Regions from separate parts of the Microbacterium sp. UCD-TDU genome, predicted to be linked through region 2. Evidence: predicted binding sites of a transcription regulator. Region 2 holds the regulator's gene; each other region holds the start of a gene.

Region 1 (5,760 bases), on a different contig from region 2:
TACCGCGCTGATCACCCGTCCGCGCGTGCTGGCGCTCGACGAGCCCACCTTCGGACAGGACCGCGCCAGGGCCGCCGAGCTGCTCGATCTGCTGCAGAACCTGCGTGCGGAGGGGACGACGATCGTGATCGTCACGCATGACCTCCAGCTCGTGGCCGAGCACACCACTCATGTCGTCGTCCTCGCCGATGGTCGGGTGCGGGCGGTCGGACCCACCGCCGCTCTTCTGCAGGACGAGCAGCTGTTCCCCGCCGCGGGACTGCGCCTGCCGGCCCTGCAGCGCGTGCTGACCTCCGCCGGGCTCGGAGCCACCTCGTGACCACGGCGACGTTCGATCCCTACGCACGGATGACGGCGACATCGCGGCGACAGTTCCTGTACGCGCTGAACCCGCTCGCGAAGATCGCCGGATTCGCGCCGGCGATGGTGCTGCTGGTCTTCGTGCGGGATCTGGCCACCCCCGTGGCCTTCCTGGTGCTCGCCTACGCCCTGATCCTGGTCGGCGCACGCCTGACGTGCAGACTCCTCGCCCTGCTGCTGCTCGGGCTCCCCGCCGGCATGCTTCTGATCGGTGTCGGCTTCTCGCTGTGGGTCGATGCCGGCCTCGTCGCCGGCAGTGCCCCCGTCCTGCAGATCGGGGACTGGACGCTCTACAGCGGAGCCCTGCTGATCGGTTTCGCGACCGCGCTGCGGCTCGGCTCCATCATCGCGCTCGCGCTCGTCGGCGGGCTCACCACCAGCGGCCCCGATCTCGTGAGGGCCAGTGTGCAGCAGCTGCGTGTCCCCTACCGCATCGGCTACACGGCCCTGGCCGCGTTCCGGTTCGTGCCGCGGTTCGGCCATGAGCTGTCGGTGATCAGGGCCGCTCATCGGGTGCGCGGGTACCACGGCGGACGCGGACCCTTCGCGCGCATCGCTCGGGGGTGGGGGTACATCGTGCCGCTGCTGGCCGGGGCCATCCGTCACGCAGAGCGCGTGGCACTGGCGATGGACTCGCGTGCATTCGGTGCGCACTCGACGCGCACCGAACGACACCTCGTCCCGTTCCGCACACGGGACACCGTCTTCACCGTCGCGACCCTGCTGGCGTCGGCGGCGATCTTCGTCGTGTCCTTCCCCTGGCAGCTTCCCTGAAAGGCGCATCGTGGCCTACAGCAAGATGGTCAAACCCGAGTCGGCCGATCTCATCCAGCTGGTCGTCCTGCGCACGCGACGGCTGTCGACGCACTGGATCCGTGTGACGCTCGGCGGCGGCGAGATCGAGAAGTTCCGTCCGATGGGGTTCGACCAGTGGTTCCGGCTGTTCCTCCCGATCGGGGGTGATGCGGGCCTGGAGCGGGTGCCGGCGAAGGCGAACAAGGTGTTCGGGTATCTGAAGTTCCTGCGCATCCCCGACGGCGAGCGTCCGGTGATGCGCAACTACAGCGTGCGGGCATTCCGCCCGGCGACCGCGGATGCCGGCGCCGAGATCGACGTGGACTTCGTGCTGCACGGATCGGCGGCCGACGGTACCGCCGGACCGGCCTCGCGGTGGGCCGAGACCTGCCGGCCGGGCGAGCATGTTCTGATCATCGACGAGGGGCTCACGTTCAATCCGCAGCGCGGCGTGGATCGCGTCGTGCTCGTCGGCGATGAGACCGCCCTGCCCGCGATCGCCTCAATCTGTGCCTCGCTTCCCGCTGGCGCCATCGGTACCGCGATCGTGGAGACGCCGAGCGAGGAGGATGCGCTGGAGTTCGCGCATCCCTCGGGTATCGAGGTCGTGCGGATCGTGCGACCGCACGGCGTCGCTCCCGGCTCGCTCGCTCTGGACGCGCTCGCCCGCACCACCCTGCCGGAGGCTCCGTTCCACGCCTATGCGGCGGGCGAGCAGGCGCTCGCCTCCGGCGCCCGCAAGCACCTCGTCGGTGAGCGCGGGGTGGACAAGAATGCGGTGAGCTTCTGCGGGTACTGGCGGGTCGGTGCAGCCTCCCCCGCGTCGAAGGCCGCTCGCGAGGCCGCGGCGGAGCCCCTGGCATGAGCGCGGATGCCGCGGGCCGGTCGCCCCGCACCGGCGGACGATTCCGCTTCCCCACCGTCATCCTGCTGACCTGTGCGGCGCTCGGTGTGGCGGGAGCGGTGCTTCTCGCACCGATGAACTGGTTCTCGACCGTGCTGACCGGGCCGCTCCCGTTCGTGGGCATGGCGCTCGCCGGTCTCTGGCTGCTGCCATCGGTGATCGCGCTGCGGCTGCTGCATCGTCCGCTCGTCGGACTGCTCGTCGCGCTGATCGCCGGTCTCGTGATGGTGCCGTTCTCCGGATACGGTTTCAGCACCGTGCTGACCAATCTCTGGTGGGCGGCCTTCACGGAGCTGCCGTTCCTGTTCGTGCTCTGGCGCTACTGGGGCACCTGGATGCACTACCTCGGTGCCGTCATCGTGGGCATCGTGTATCCGATCTCGGCGTGGGCGTGGTTCGACCTCGGGTCCATGTCTCTCTTCGCCCAGATCGCCTTCTTCGTCGTGGCGATCGCCAGCTGCGTCGGTGGCACGGCCCTCGGCATCCTGATCGCCGACCGTCTCCGCAGGGCGGGAATCGGCAGGCACCGCTGAACCGCGAGAGCGCAGCCGCACACGCCGGGCGGTGACATCGCCGGGCCGTGACGTCGAGCCGCGACGTCGTCAGGCAGCGACGTGGTCAGGCAGCGACGTGGTCAGGCCGCGATGTCGAAGCGTGCGCGGCCTCCGAGCCTCGGGGTTCGCGCAGAGTCGACGTATCGCGGCGGAATGAACCACACCCGCCCCGCCGCACCGCTCCCGCTCCCGCTCCCGCTCCCGCTCCCGCTCCCGCTCCCGGCAGTATCGATGCGGATCTGCCACCCGTTGTCGTGGATGCGATGGTGACACGTTTCGCACAGCAGCACCCCGTTGGAGAGATCGGTCGGCCCGTGGTCTCGTCTCCACCATCGAATGTGGTGCACCTTCGTCATCTCCGGCGGCAACCCGCACATCGCGCATCCCCCATCACGCTCCACCAGCGCCAGCCGTTGCGCCCGGGTGAACAACCGCTTCTCCCGTCCCCAATCGAGGATCTCGCTGTCTCCGCCGAGAACACACGGGATCACGCCACCCCCGGCCGCCATCCGCCGCGCGGCCCCGACGCTGACCGGCTGATCGACCCCGTCCACGGTCGCCGACCCCGTGCCGGCCTCCAGATCGTCGAGGTTCATCCGCACGATCACCGTCGCACCGGCGACCGGCACCCGCTGTTCGCACCCGAGCACGTGCGCGCAGAACACCGCGAGAGCATCGGCCTGGATCATCGGCACCGTCCGCCGATCCGCATCGGGCGCCTCCGCAGCGGTCTCGACATCGAGCACCGCGTTCAGATGCACCATTCCCTCACGCTCGAACAGTGTCAGCGCGCGCCTGCCGCGGCGCTCTTCCTCCCGAGGCTCCAGACCATCCGGATCGAGCCATGCTTCTGCACGGACCACGAGCTTTCGCACATCGTCGAGCGCCAGACCTGCCACCTTCTCCGCCAGCATGCGCTCGGCTTCGACGACACGCTCCACCCCCGTGGCGATCCGACAACGATCGAGCAACCCGATGATCATCGCGGCGGCGGGAGCGCCGAGCGCCCCAGAATCCAGCGCCTGGCTCACCAGCGGATACTTCGCCGGCAGACGCGCACCCAGAAGGTCGCTCCGGGGCGCCGTCGCTTCTCCCACCTTGACGAGACGCGACGCATCACCGGTCGACACCCCCGTGGCTGCCGCGATCAACGTCGCCGGGTTGCGGTAGCCCTGCTGCTTGGCCAGACTCTCCGCCCCGAGCTCTGGACGTGACTCGCGGGAGATGCACGCCGCCACCGACACATGCACGGCATCCAACCGACGCCGCAGCACCCCGATGGACGCGCTCACCTCGATCAGCTGCTCGCGGGACAGCTCCCCGGAGTCACCGGCATCTGACCACGCCTCATCGAGGCGTGACATCGCCTCGTGCAACGCGGTCAATTTCGACATACTCGATTCTACCGCGAACCGTCTCGACATTCGAAGTTATGTTCTATTGAATACCGGTACGACCAGCATGTCGTGAAGACCGAGCACCGGGTCAGCCGCCGGGCATGCGTCGCTCCGGATGCCCGGTGGCACCGAGGTCCGGCAATAGACCAAGGACGGGAAGAGGCCCCGGATGTCGCATCCGGGGCCTCTTCTGCGCAGGTGACGTCAGCGCTTGCCGACGATCTGACGGCCGACGAGATCGCGCATGATCTCGTTCGTGCCGCCGTAGATGCGGTGCACGCGAGCATCGGTGAAGGCGCGGGCGATCGGGTACTCCATGATGTAGCCGTAACCGCCATGCAGCTGCACGCCCGTGTCGAGCACCTCCCACTCGCGCTCGGTAGCCCAGAACTTGACCTTCGCGGCGTCCTCGGCGGTGAGCGTGCTGTTCTTGTAGGCGAGCAATGCGCGGTCGATGTACGCCCACATCGCGTCCGTGGTCGCGGCCATGTCGGCGAGCCGGAAGCGGGTGTTCTGGAAGTCGGCGATGCGCTCGCCGAACGCTTCGCGGTCCTTCGTGTAGGCGACGGTCCAGTCGAGGGCAGCCTGCGCGGCTGCGGCGGCGGCGACGCCGATCGAGAGACGCTCGAGCGGCAGGTTCAGCATCAGCTGGATGAAGCCCTGGCCCTCTTTGCCGCTGATGAGGTTCTCGTCGGGGACGAACACGTCGGTGAAGCTGAGCTCGGCCGTGTCCCAGCCGTGGAAGCCCATCTTGCTGAGCTTCTTGCCCTGGTCGAAGCCCTCCATGCCCTTCTCCACGAGCAGCAGGCTGAAGGCGTCGGGACGGTTGCCCTCACCGGTCTTGACGAAGGTCACGACGACGTCGGCCGTCGTACCGGAGGAGATGAACGTCTTCGCGCCGTTGAGGATGTAGCCGCCGTCGACCTTCTTGGCGTTGGTCTTGATGCCACGCAGATCCGAACCCGCACCCGGGTCGGTCATGGCGAGCGCGCCGAGCACCTCACCCGTGGCCATGCGGGGCAGCCACTTCTCCTTCTGCTCCTGCGTTCCCATGTGCACGAGGTAGGGCACTGCCAGGTCGTCTTGGATGCCGAAGGCACCGGCCAGCGAACCGGCGCCGGAGGCGATGACCTCCTCCATCACGATCGTGCGGAAGCGGTAGTCCTGCAGCATGCCGGCGCCACCGAACTCCTCCGGGACCGACAGGCCGATCAGACCCGCCTCGCCGGCGGCCAGCATCGTCGCCCGGTCGATCTCCCCCGCGGCGTCCCACCGCTCGATAGCTTCGCCCGTCACGTGGCGCTTGACGAAGTCCTTGACCAGGTCCCGGAATGCCTCGTGATCCTCGTCGTAGATGTCGCGTTCCATGCCGTCCTCCTGAACGTCTCATGCATCGTTGCTCCGGCGATTCTACGTCGCACGACCGGTCCAGGACAGGACGTTGTGAGAATGCATCCCATAAATCGTGACACTGGGTACCGCGGTTGTCGGATGCCGCAACCGCGGCGTTCCGCGCCGATTCAGTGCGCGTAGTCGGGGGCGGCCGGCAGCGCGAAGAACTCCTCGAGCGTGTGGAATCCGCCCTCGTGATAGGCGGCGGCGAGGTCGACGCCGACGTAGCGGAGGTGCCACGGCTCCGGCGCGTACCCCGTGACCGGGGTGCCGACCTGCTCGTAGCGCACGATGAATCCGTACTCCCAGGCGTGCGCCGCGACCCAGTCGCTCTGCGCCGTGGCGCCGAAGCCGTCGA
Region 2 (5,760 bases):
TGATTCGGTTCGAGAACGTCACGAAACGCTACCGCGGGACGTCGAAGCCCGCCCTCTCCGGTGTCGACTTCGAAGTGCAGCGCGGGGAGTTCGTCTTCCTGGTCGGCGCCTCGGGCTCCGGCAAATCCTCCTGTCTGCGCCTGATCCTGCGCGAAGACGTCCCGACGACGGGGCGGGTCGCTGTGCTCGGCAGGGATCTGCGGGCGCTCGCCAACCGCAAGGTGCCGTACTTCCGCCGCCACATCGGATCGGTCTTCCAGGACTTCCGACTGCTGCCGTCGAAGACCGTGTATCAGAACGTCGCCTTCACGCTTCAGGTGACGGGTTCGTCGCGTGGCTTCATCCAGCAGGCTGTTCCGGAGGCCCTGGCGCTCGTGGGTCTCGACGGCAAGCAGAAGCGGATGCCGCACGAGCTCTCCGGTGGCGAGCAGCAGCGTGTCGCGATCGCGCGCGCTCTGGTCAATCGTCCTCAGGTGCTGCTCGCCGACGAGCCGACCGGAAACCTCGACCCCGCCACCTCGGTCGACATCATGCAGCTGCTGGCCCGCATCAACGCGGGCGGCACCACCGTGCTGATGGCCACCCACGAAGCCGGATTCGTCGACCAGATGCAGCGCCGCGTGATCGAGCTGCGCGACGGCGAGATGGTTCGCGATGAGGTGCACGGCGGGTACGGCGACACCTCCAACATCCCGCGCCTCGTCCCGGAGGAGGTGCGTGGGGCCGCGGCAGCGGCCGCGCTCACCGCTGTGCAGGAAGTGCAGCGTCAGACCGCAGACCTCTCCATGGTGCGTGCCGCCCTGACGGAGGAGCTCAGCACGCAGCGCAAGGCCGCGGCCGCGGTCGACCGTGACGGGGAGACCGTGGTTCCCCCGGCCCCGCGCACGGTCGAGCCCCCGGAGCCCGCACGTTCGCAGGCCGATTCTGCCGCGAACGTCGTGGAGCCTCCCGCCGCTGTCGAACCTCCGGCGGTCATCCGCCCGCGAACACACCCCATCACGCTGCCGACGGTCGACGTCGCTGAGCTCGGAGTCGCCGATCGCCTCGGCCTCTCGGATGAAGACGACGAGGAAGTGGGCCCGACCTCATGAGAATCGGACTCATCCTGACCGAAGCCCTCGGTGGGCTCCGGCGGAACATCTCGATGGTGATCTCCGTCGTGCTCGTCACCTTCGTCTCCCTGACGTTCGTGGGTGCGGCGATCCTGATGCAGGGCCAGATCGGCGTCATGCGCGGCTACTGGGCCGAGCGCGCCCAGGTCGCGGTCTACATGTGCTCCGCGGTCTCGGAATCCGAGACCTGTCTCGACGGCGCCGCGAGCGAGGAGCAGGTCGCCGCCGTCCGTGCACAGCTCGAGGGTGATGCGCTCAAGCCGCTCATCAGCTCGATGACGTTCGACACCAAGGAAGAGACCTACGCCAAGCTCGTCGATCAGCTCGGCGCCGACCAGGCGAGCGTGCTCACGCCCGACCAGGCCTTCGAGGTGTTCTTCGTCACCATGAAGGACCCGGGCCAGTCGCAGGTGCTCGCCGAGGCGTTCAGCGGACAGGCCGGTGTGGAGCAGGTCAAGGATCAGCTCCAATACCTCGAGCCGTTGTTCTCCGCGTTGACCGTCGCGACATACATCGCGGTGGGAATCGCTGTCCTCATGCTCATCGCAGCCACCCTCCTGATCGGAACCACCATCCGGCTGTCGGCGTATGCCCGACGCAAGGAGATCGGCATCATGCGCCTGGTCGGAGCGTCCAACCGCTTCATCCAGACGCCGTTCGTCCTCGAAGGCGTGTTCGCCGCCTTCCTCGGCTCGGCCCTGGCCAGCGCCGCGGTCGTGGCCGGCGTGCACTTCGGCGTCAACGGCTACCTTCGGGGCCGGGTCCCGTTCATCACGACATGGGTGACGATGCAGGATGCCGCGCTCGTGGTTCCCGTGCTGATCGGCATCGGCGTCATCCTCGCCGCGCTGTCGGCCGGTTTCGCGATCCGACGCTGGCTGCGTACCTGATAGCCTGAAAGGCTGCTCGGTCGGATCGATCGATCGAGCTCATCACGGCAACAGGAGAGCATCATGCCCAGGGAACGCGGAGAGAAGGTCATCGCGACCAATCGTCGCGCACGTCACGACTACACGATCGAGAAGTCGTACGAAGCGGGGATGGTGCTCACCGGCACCGAGGTCAAGTCACTGCGTCAGGGACGCGCCAACCTCAGCGACGGCTACGCGTTCGTCAAGGGGAACGAGGTCTTCCTCGACTCCGTGCACATCCCCGAGTACTCGCAGGGGCACTGGACCAACCACTCGGCCAAGCGCATCCGCAAACTCCTGCTGCACCGCGAGGAGATCGCCAAGATCGCGCACGCGGTGTCAGCAGGCGGATACACCCTGATCCCGTTGAAGCTCTACTTCTCGGACGGTCGCGCCAAGGTCGAGATCGCTCTGGCGAAGGGCAAGCGGGAATACGACAAGCGCCAGACCCTGCGCGAGCGTCAGGACACCCGCGAGGCCGACCGCGCCATGCGGCTGCGCAACCGCGTAGGGGAGTAGCCCCCGCCCCTCACAGGCGCGGTTCGAACCCGAACACGCGGCCGAGGAACCTCAGCTCCCGCTCGAGGGCGTCGACGATCGTCTCCGCGCTGCGGAAGCCGTGCCCCTCGGCGGGGTACAGCACGTATTCGTGGTCGATGCCGCGGGTCGCGAGCGCGTCGCGGATCGCTTCTGACTGCGACGGCGGAACCACGCGGTCCTCGCCACCCTGCAGGAGCAGCACGGGCACATCGATGCGCTCGGTGTGGGTGAGCGGGGAACGCTCGATGTACAGATGCTCGTACTCGGGGAGCGGTCCGACCAGGCCGTCGATGTACGACGCCTCGAAGTCATGCGTCTCCGCCACCAGCATGCGCAGGTCGGCCACGCCGTAGCGGCTGATCCCGGCGGCGAAGGCGCCACCGCGGACCAGCGCCGACAGCACGGTCCAGCCGCCTGCCGAACCGCCGCGGATCGCGATGCGGGCAGGGTCGGCGAGTCCGGCGTCGGCGAGTCCGCGGGCGGCCGCGATCACGTCGTCGACGTCGACCACGCCCCACTGGCCGTCGAGTCGCTCGCGGTAGGCGCGGCCGTAGCCGGTGGATCCGCCGTAGTTCACGTCGAGCACGCCGATGCCGCGGCTCGTGTAGAAGGCGATCGCCGCTGACGCCGCGCCGGTGACGTGCGCCGTCGGTCCGCCGTGCACCAGCACGACGTAGGGTGCGCGCTCAGCGTCGGGCGCCGACGTATCGGGGTTGGCCGGAGGATAGGCGAATGCGTGCACCGCGCCGCGGGGACCCTCGATCTCGATCGGGATGGACGCGGGCATCCACTGCGGATCGACCGGCTCGCCGCCGCGTACGGCGATGACCTCGCCGGATTCGACGTCGACGCACCACAGGCCCGCCGTCGCCCGAGAGCCGTTGCCCGAGAGGAGCGCCTTGGTGCCGTCGACGGCATCGATGCTCACGTGACCGTCACCGGGGAAGTCGATCACGCTCACGCCGCCGTCGGCATCGATCACGACGACCTCGTCGCGGCCGTTCGTGCGGACGGCGACGATGCGGCCGTCGTCGAGCGGCTGGTACCAGCGGTTGCCGAGCACCCAGAGCCCGTAGCCGGTGTCGGCATCGACAGGAGCGCCAGCAGGCGCGAACGGTCGCGCCGGCCCGGTGGGAGTCACCCCGTCGAGTGTGATGCGCTGCAGAGCCCAGCGACCGTCGGGATCGTCGGCGAAGATCAGTTCCGCGTCGCTGAGCCACTCGGGCTGCAGAGCCGCCCGCGAGGGGATCGTGTGCGGCGTGCCGCCGGCGACCTCTGCGACCTGCACGTGCGCGTCCTCCCACGGCATCCGTCCCCGCTCCCAGCCGACCCATGCCGCGCGGGTCCCGTCGGGAGAGAGGGCAGGGTGGGCGAAGAAGCCGTCTCCCTCCGCGATCACCCTGATCGCGGACGGGTCTTCGGCGGCGGATCCATCGAGCGGGATCTCGATGATCGAGCGGAGGTGCGGCGTGGTCGAGAGGTCTTCGCGCACGGCCAGCAGGCGGCCGTTCTGCACGCGCAGGCCTCCGTGCGAGGGACCGGGGGCGGTGAGGGCGACGGGGTCGGCTCCGACGCTCAGACGGTGCACCCGCTGGTCTCCTGCGTCGACGAAGAACAGCGTGCCGTGCTCATCCGCCGTCCAGGCGCCTCCGCCGTACTCGTGCACGCGAGACCGCGCGCTCCAGGGGGTGGGGAGGATCTCGGAGCCGGAGGAGCTCCGCACCGTAACGCGTCCCTTCTCGGCAGGTACCGACTCACCCCACCAGATCTCCGCACCGACGAAGCGGGCTCCGTCGATGCGCGGAGAGGAGGCCGCGACGGAGGCCGCGGAGAAGGGGGAGGTCCAGGAACCGTAGGGGGACGACGACATGATTCGAGCCTAGGCGTCGAAGGTGGACGCCCGTGCGTCAGGACGGGAGCATCGCGGTCTTGACCCGTCGCCCGAAGACACGAAGCCCCTCCCGGCACCCGGGAGGGGCTTCATCGTGCCGTCTCGTCTCAGACGGCGCGCAGTACTGCCACGATCTTGCCGAGGATCACGGACTCATCACCGAGGATGGGCTCGAACGCGGAGTTGCGGGGGAGCAGCCAGGTGTGGCCGTCGCGGCGACGCAGCACCTTGACGGTGGCCTCGCCGTCGAGCATCGCCGCCACGATCTCGCCGTTCTCGGCGCTGTTCTGGGAGCGGACGACGACCCAGTCGCCGTCGCAGATGGCGGCATCGATCATCGACTCGCCGGAGACCTTGAGCATGAAGAGGTCGCCCTTGCCCACCAGCTGGCGGGGGAGGGGGAAGATCTCCTCGACCTGCTGGTCGGCGGTGATCGGCACGCCGGCTGCGATGCGCCCGACGAGGGGGACGAGCGCGGCGTCTCCGACCGGGGTCGCCACGTCGGCGGGGCTCTCGGTGCTGGTGCCAGGCAGATCGATGAGCACTTCCATGGCTCTCGTCTTCCCGGGGTCGCGGCGCAGATAGCCGCTGAGCTCGAGCTGCCCCAGCTGGTGGGTGACGCTGGAGAGGGACTTGAGGCCGACGGCGTCGCCGATCTCGCGCATGCTCGGCGGGTAGCCGTGGTGCGCGATCGAGTTCTGGATGACCTCGAGGATCGCCATCTGCTTCGGGCTGAGGCTCTTCCGGCGGCGCGTGCGCGGTGCCTCCGACTCGGGGGCAGAGTTCTCGCTCATGGTGCTCCTTCAGTGCGTGATCCGACGTCCCTCTTCGAATGTCGGAGGCCCGTGGTGGGGTGTCCTTATCGAAACCGTATCCGAGAATCGGGCCGATCTGGAAGATCTGTTCGAGCGTGTCGGCCTAATCGTCGGTGGGGTTTCGAAGAATACTTGACAGATGTTCGAACTCGAAGATATCTTCGGTACGTAGCTTCGCATTCACGGCTCCCGGCCGAGGCGGGAATGCGAACGCTACGCCAACTTCCCCGGTGGCCTCACGGTTCCGGGACAGGCTAAGGAGCACCACATGAGCAGCATCAGCTTCAGCACCGCAGCAGTCATTCCGGCGTCGACCCGTCCTTCGACGCGACTCCGGCTGACGACGCGTGGCCGCGCCGTGCTGCTGGCCTTCGCCTCTGTTCCGCTCGCGGTCGGCATCGCGTTCGCCGCGCTCAGCGGTGGCAGTGCGATCGCCTCGGGTGCAGACACTGCAGCCGTCAGCGTCGAGACCGTCACGGTCATGCCGGGCG
Region 3 (5,760 bases), on a different contig from region 2:
TCCCGGGCGGCGAAGCCGTCGGAGATGCCCCGGCCGTCTTCGGAGCCCGTGAACAGCGCGGCGCCGAGGGCCTCGACGCGGTCCTCGAGTCGAAGCTCGCCGCGATCGCCGACGACTACGACCTCATCCTCATCGACACCCCCCCGGGCGACAGGATCCTCGTGGAAGCCGCACTGTCCGCATCCGTCGCCGTGGTTATCCCGACCCGCTCGGACGAGGCCAGCATCGACGGCGTCGAACGTGTCGCTGCTCGATTCATGGCCGTGCGCAAGCGCAACCCCAACCTCCGCCTCGCCGGAGTCCTCCTCTTCGGCATCAACAGTCGCTCCCGTCGCATTGAACGAGATGTGCGTAACAGCCTCTCCGGGATCGTCGGGGACTCCGCGCCGATCTTCCACACCATCATCCGAGACCACCAGGCCGCAGCCGTCGACGCCCGCAAGCGAGGCCTCCTCGTCCACGAGCTCAAGCAGGCCTCGAAAGCAGACAAGACCGCCCGCATCCAGGCGCTGAAGAGCGGTGAGAAGCCCGTCGACGGCCTCTACGCGCAAGACCCCAGCCTGCTGGCCGACAACTACAAGGAGTTCACCAAGGAGCTCCTGCAGCGCGTCGGCGAGCTCGAGCAGGAACGTGAAGCAGAAGGAGTCCTCGCATGAACGCCCCCGAGATCAAGCGGAGCAGCCTCGCCGACGCATTCAAGGGCGCGGGCAGTGAAGACGCAGCCGAACTCACCGGCCTCCTCGCACCCCGGAAGCCGTCTCCGCCGCGCGAGGCCGCCACATCGCAGCCTGCCCGCGCCGACGCTCCTGCAGCTGAACCCGTTGCGGCTGTGAGGCCAGCGCCTCGTGAGGCCGCCCCGGCCGATCCGGCCAAGAACAAGGTCGACAACGTTCCCGCGTACATCAACCCGGTCGTCCTCGCTGCGGTTCGCGTTGCCCGTCGTGAAGGCATCGCTGCGGGAGAGCCTGACAAGACGTATGACGAACTCCTCGTCGACGCCCTCGAGCGCGTTCCCCTCGAGGAGATCCGGGCGATCTTCGCACCCGAGGACGCCGAGGCTGGTGGGCTGCTCCAGCGCCGCAAGCGCCGCTCCCGTGGCGCCGGCGGCACGCAGATCCAGCTGCGCATCACCGGGGCCCAGGAAGACGAGCTCACCGAGCTGGCCGCGTCAGTGGGTGCGCCGTCGCGCAGCGCGTTCGTCAACGAGGTCTACCGCCTGGCGTACCTCAAGGAATAGACCCGCAGCACCTCAACGCACGGAGGGCCCGCTCACCACATGAGCGGGCCCTCCGTGCGTCAGGAGCGCGCCGGGGGAGTCAGGCGCGGCGCCCGAAGAGCCTCTGCCACCAGGTGGCCTTGGGTGGTTCGCCACGGTCGAATGAGACGCTCACGGTGTGAGTGAACGATCCATCATCGCCGCGGTGGGTGCTCGTCTCGACGGGCATGCTGTTGAGCTCTGCAGCACGCTCGAACGCGGCAGCACGTGCCTGGGCGTTGTGGAGCTGCACCTGGTTGAACAACAGCTTCGCTGCCTCCCGAACACCGACCCACTGAGCCTGGAACGGCTCCGGGAGATCGGTCGAGAATGCCTCCGTCATCGGCGCACCAGACGCCTTGATCGCCCGCACCTGATCTGACCGTCGCGCGAGCTCGGAGTGCAGCTTGGCGACGTCGGGGATCTCGGCGACGTAGTCCACCGCGAACTGCACCTCGGGCTGCACCTCGAGCGGGAGATCCGACAACGCGCGAGCGTCCACCGCCGCCTTCAACTCGATCGCCCGATCGAGCAGCTCCTCATCGATCGTCAGCAACGCGAGAAGAGCATCCACCCACTCGTCGACCGACTGGGGCCGCTCATCTTGACCAAGCTTCTCGACCCACTCGACGTAGCGGCCATAGACCTCCACCAGAGCATTCGTCGAAGCGAAAGGAGAACCCGAATCAGCCATCCGTCACACCATCCCGTCGAGGTCGTGGGTCGAACCTACCGGAACCCGTCGACGTCATCGAAGCGGCCGCGGGCAGAACGAACGGCCAGGCTCGACGCCTAGCGCCAGGTCGAATGAGATGTGCCAGGTCGGATGAGACGACGGTCAACTCGAGTGAGATTCTGACAACTCGAATGAGACAGGACGGCGGCCGTTCGATCGCGATCGCCGGGTGGACACTGCGAGGTTACGGGCTGTAGGTGCTTGCTTTGTGCTTGAAAAAAGCCAGCAGGATTCGCCGGGTTTCGCGGGGCGGAAGGTGTATGCGGGGTGATTACCGTGAGAGACTGTGCCTCCGCCTCCCTATGCGCTAGAGCGCAAGATGAGCTACCGCACAGCCTATCAGGGTTGTCAACGTGTATTGCAATCTGCAAGCATTTTTCAAGCAGATTTCGACAGGTATGTCTCACCGGATCTGTAGAAATCTCACCGACCTGTAGAACGCCTCACGGCCTCAGTGCGCTGGTCCCGAGGTGCGACGCGAGGTTCATGCTGCAGGGGGATGCCGGAGAGTCGGGCCCGCCAATAACGTGGGGGGTGCCCACCCCGCGTGCCAGAACAAAGAAGCCAGATGCTCGAGCTCCTCGCCCCCTTCCTCATCGCTGTGTTCGGCGCCTTGGTGGTCTGGTACGCGGACGCCTGTCGCCGCGGAACCGTGCGCAGGCAGCGGATCCTCGGCTACCGCACCGCCCTCACGATGCGCGATCCGAAGGCGTGGATCACGGTTCACCGCGCCATGGCGCCGATGTTCTACCTCGCTGGTGGCGGTGCCGTTCTCGCCGGATTGGCGGGCGGGGTGCTGGCGCTGCTCGGCATCACTGCAGCTGTGCCCTTCGTCCTCGGGGGAGCGATCGTCTGGCTGCTCCTGTGGACGGTGCTCTCCGTCATGCCCGGGGCAGCCGCCGCGCGAGACTACAGGGGGCTGGGCGACCAGGCGACGGCGGAGCGCATCCCTCGTGATGCGAGAACGGTCACCCGAGCAACGATCGCCCTCGGGTGACACAAAGCCGCTTTGAGTGACACAGGTTCCCCGGGTGGTGACACTGTGTGTCACCGCATAGACCGAGCTGCCGCCTGGCGATAAGGGATCGAGAGCACGCCCTCGTGCCCCGCTACCGCGAGCTCAGGGGCTCCGATACTCCCGGTGCCGGCGGGGATGATGGGTCGGCCGCCGCGCTCTAAGATGACTCGGCTAGGGGACGAATACACGCGATTTCCCGCATGATTCCGGGGGAGCGGTCGCGCGGAGGACTCGTGAGCGCCCTGGCGCGGGCGTACACTCTACGAATAGGGTTTCGAGAGTTTGGGGAGCGGGTGCCTACAACCGTCGTACCTCTGTACGCGTACTCAGTGACCGCGGATTCCATTTCGCTGCCGCAGCTGCTCGACGCGGTCCCTGCGGGCTTCCCCAGCCCGGCCCAAGACTATGACGCCGGTCCGATCGATCTCACCGAGCTGCTGATCGAGGATCAGGCCGCCACCTTCCTCGTCCGCGTCTCGGGAACATCCATGGTCGACGCCGGCATCCACGACGGCGATGTCGTCATCGTCGACCGATCGAAGACGGCGCTCTCCGGGGATGTCGTCGTCGCGATCCTGGACGGCGACTTCACCATCAAACGCCTCGTCCGAGAACGCGGCACCTGGGCGCTGCGCGCCGAGAACGCAGAGTGGCCCGACGTCGTCGTCGACGAGCTCTCCACACTGGAGATCTTCGGGGTGGTCACCGTGAGCCTCAGGTTCCATCGGAGCCGGAGATGATCGGGCACGTCGACATCAACAGCGCCTACGTGTCTTTCGAGAGAATCGTGAATCCGCGTCTCGAGAACCGCCCCTGCGTCGTGTTGAGCAATAACGACGGAATGGTCGTGGCCTCGTCGAAGGAAGCGAAGGCCATCGGCCTGGATCTCGGCAAGCCCTGGTTCGAGCTGCGGCCGCACGCGAAGAGGCTCGACCTGACTGCCCTCTCGTCGAATTATGAGCTCTACCAAGATTGCTCGAACAGGGTCATGGACGTGCTGTCTCGCTTCACCCCGGACCTGTCCATTTACTCGATCGATGAGGCGTTCTTCGAGGTGAGTCCACGGATCGCGAAAGACCCCGAAGCGATGGCCGCCCTCGGCCGAGACATCAAGGACACCCTCCGCCGGCTCATCGGCGTCCCGGTCTGCGTCGGCATCGCACCGACACGCACATTAGCGAAGCTGAGCAATAAAACGGCGAAGAAGATCGCGGCATTCGACGGGGTGTGCGTGTGGCCGGCGACCAGGCCCAAGTGGCGCCACGCCCTCATGTCCCGACTGCCGGTCTCCGAGGTGTGGGGGATCGCGTCTCGCCTCGAGCGCCGCCTGGCGGGCATCGGCATCACGACGATCGCGGATCTCGCGGCCGCGGATCCCGTCCTCATTCGGAAGGCGTTCAACGTGGTCGTGATGCGCACGGCGCTCGAGCTGCGCGGGATGCCGGCGATCGCCGCCGAAGAGGATCGCACCGGCAAGAAAGATCAGCTGATCGTGTCCCGCAGCTTCTCCGAGAAAGTCACCACCCGAGACGGGATGCGCCAAGCGTTGTCGATCTACGCCCAGCAGGCGTCGACCCGGCTCATGAAGCACCAGCAGGTGGCGAAGATCCTCACCGCCTTCGCAGGCATCAGTCACTACACCGAGCAGATCCGTTACCCGTCACAGATGGTGCGGCTGCCGTTCCCCACCGCCGATCCCGTGGAGCTCACCCGCGCCGCGCACCGGCTCCTCCCGCAGATCGAGGAAGGGGTGAAGTGGGCGCGGGCGGGAGTCATGCTCACCGACCTGAAACCGGCAGCCGTTATCCAACCGCTCGAGCTGTTCCGTCATGCCCACGAAGACGCAGGGATCGCCACCATCATCGACCAGGTGCAGAAGAAGGCCGGGCGCGAAGTCCTCGGGCTCGGGTGGGGAGGGATGCGCCCCGGCCCGTCCTGGCAGATGCACCGCGGCATGCTCTCCAAACGCGCCACCACGCACTGGGATGAGCTGATCGTCGCCCGAGCCTGAAAGGTGTCGGACCCCCTCTCTAAGATGAGGGTAGAGGGGGACACATAATGAGAGATCAGCTCAGCACACGCGCCGAGGCGATCGCCCGCGCCGCGCACGCCGGCCAGGTCGACAAGAGCGGTCAGCCCTACATCGATCACCCAGCGCGGGTCGCGGCTCGCGTGCAGGGGGATGAGCTGCTGGAGGCGATCGCCTGGCTCCACGACGTCGTGGAAGACACCGACGTGCAGCTGGTCGACCTGCAGGCGGAGTTTCCTCTCGAAGTGGTCGACGCCGTCGATGCCATCACCCACCGGCCCGGCGAACCGCGCGCCGACTACTACGCCCGCGTCAGCCGGAACCCCCTCGCGCGTCAGGTGAAAGACGCCGACATCGACGACAACACCGATCCGGCGCGCACCGCCCTGCTCGACGACGCCACCCGCTCCCGACTGGCCGCGAAGTACGCCGCGGCACGAGAGGCCCTCTCCCGTGTGTAGATCATCTGACGACGGCGGCCGCCGCTGCCTCGACCACCGCCACCTCCGCGACGTCGACGTCGACGACCTTCGCCCCGCGGCCACCGATGACGCACCCGACGTCGACTGGGGAGAGCACCCGCCGTCGACTGCAGAGCTCTACGACACCTATGGCTCCACCGTCGCCGGCGCCGCGATCCACAAGCTCGAAGAGGTGGCCGCCATCGAGCCGGAGATCACCGCGGCGATCATCGACGCGGCCCCGGCAGATTGCCGGATGCA

Evidence for each region. The regulator LexA, encoded in region 2, represses DNA repair genes until DNA is damaged. The targets are predictions, from matches to a motif close to TCGAACANNTGTTCGA.
Region 1: the regulator LexA is predicted to act here: its motif matches at 4,038-4,053, upstream of D514_RS36555 (HNH endonuclease signature motif containing protein).
Region 3: the regulator LexA is predicted to act here: its motif matches at 3,272-3,287, upstream of D514_RS37785 (LexA family transcriptional regulator).

The regions. Positions count from the first base shown of each region.
Region 1 covers NZ_KB454448.1:250,500-256,259, reverse strand. The annotation lists gene D514_RS36575 (ABC transporter ATP-binding protein) at 1-319, shown strand, start outside; gene D514_RS36570 (energy-coupling factor transporter transmembrane component T) at 349-1,134, shown strand; gene D514_RS36565 (siderophore-interacting protein) at 1,145-2,020, shown strand; gene D514_RS36560 (ECF transporter S component) at 2,017-2,592, shown strand; gene D514_RS36555 (HNH endonuclease signature motif containing protein) at 2,694-4,007, opposite strand; gene D514_RS36550 (acyl-CoA dehydrogenase family protein) at 4,215-5,378, opposite strand; gene D514_RS36545 (M15 family metallopeptidase) at 5,531-5,760, opposite strand, start outside.
Region 2 covers NZ_AOSO01000005.1:545,137-550,896, forward strand. The annotation lists gene ftsE (cell division ATP-binding protein FtsE) at 1-1,091, shown strand, start outside; gene ftsX (permease-like cell division protein FtsX) at 1,088-2,002, shown strand; gene smpB (SsrA-binding protein SmpB) at 2,066-2,542, shown strand; gene D514_RS22595 (prolyl oligopeptidase family serine peptidase) at 2,553-4,433, opposite strand; gene lexA (transcriptional repressor LexA) at 4,562-5,248, opposite strand; gene D514_RS22605 (LysM peptidoglycan-binding domain-containing protein) at 5,538-5,760, shown strand, end outside.
Region 3 covers NZ_KB454449.1:102,503-108,262, forward strand. The annotation lists gene D514_RS37765 (ParA family protein) at 1-656, shown strand, start outside; gene D514_RS38300 (hypothetical protein) at 653-1,237, shown strand; gene D514_RS37775 (hypothetical protein) at 1,317-1,949, opposite strand; gene D514_RS37780 (SdpI family protein) at 2,560-2,988, shown strand; gene D514_RS37785 (LexA family transcriptional regulator) at 3,339-3,749, shown strand; gene D514_RS37790 (Y-family DNA polymerase) at 3,746-5,020, shown strand; gene D514_RS37795 (HD domain-containing protein) at 5,068-5,499, shown strand; gene D514_RS37800 (hypothetical protein) at 5,492-5,760, shown strand, end outside.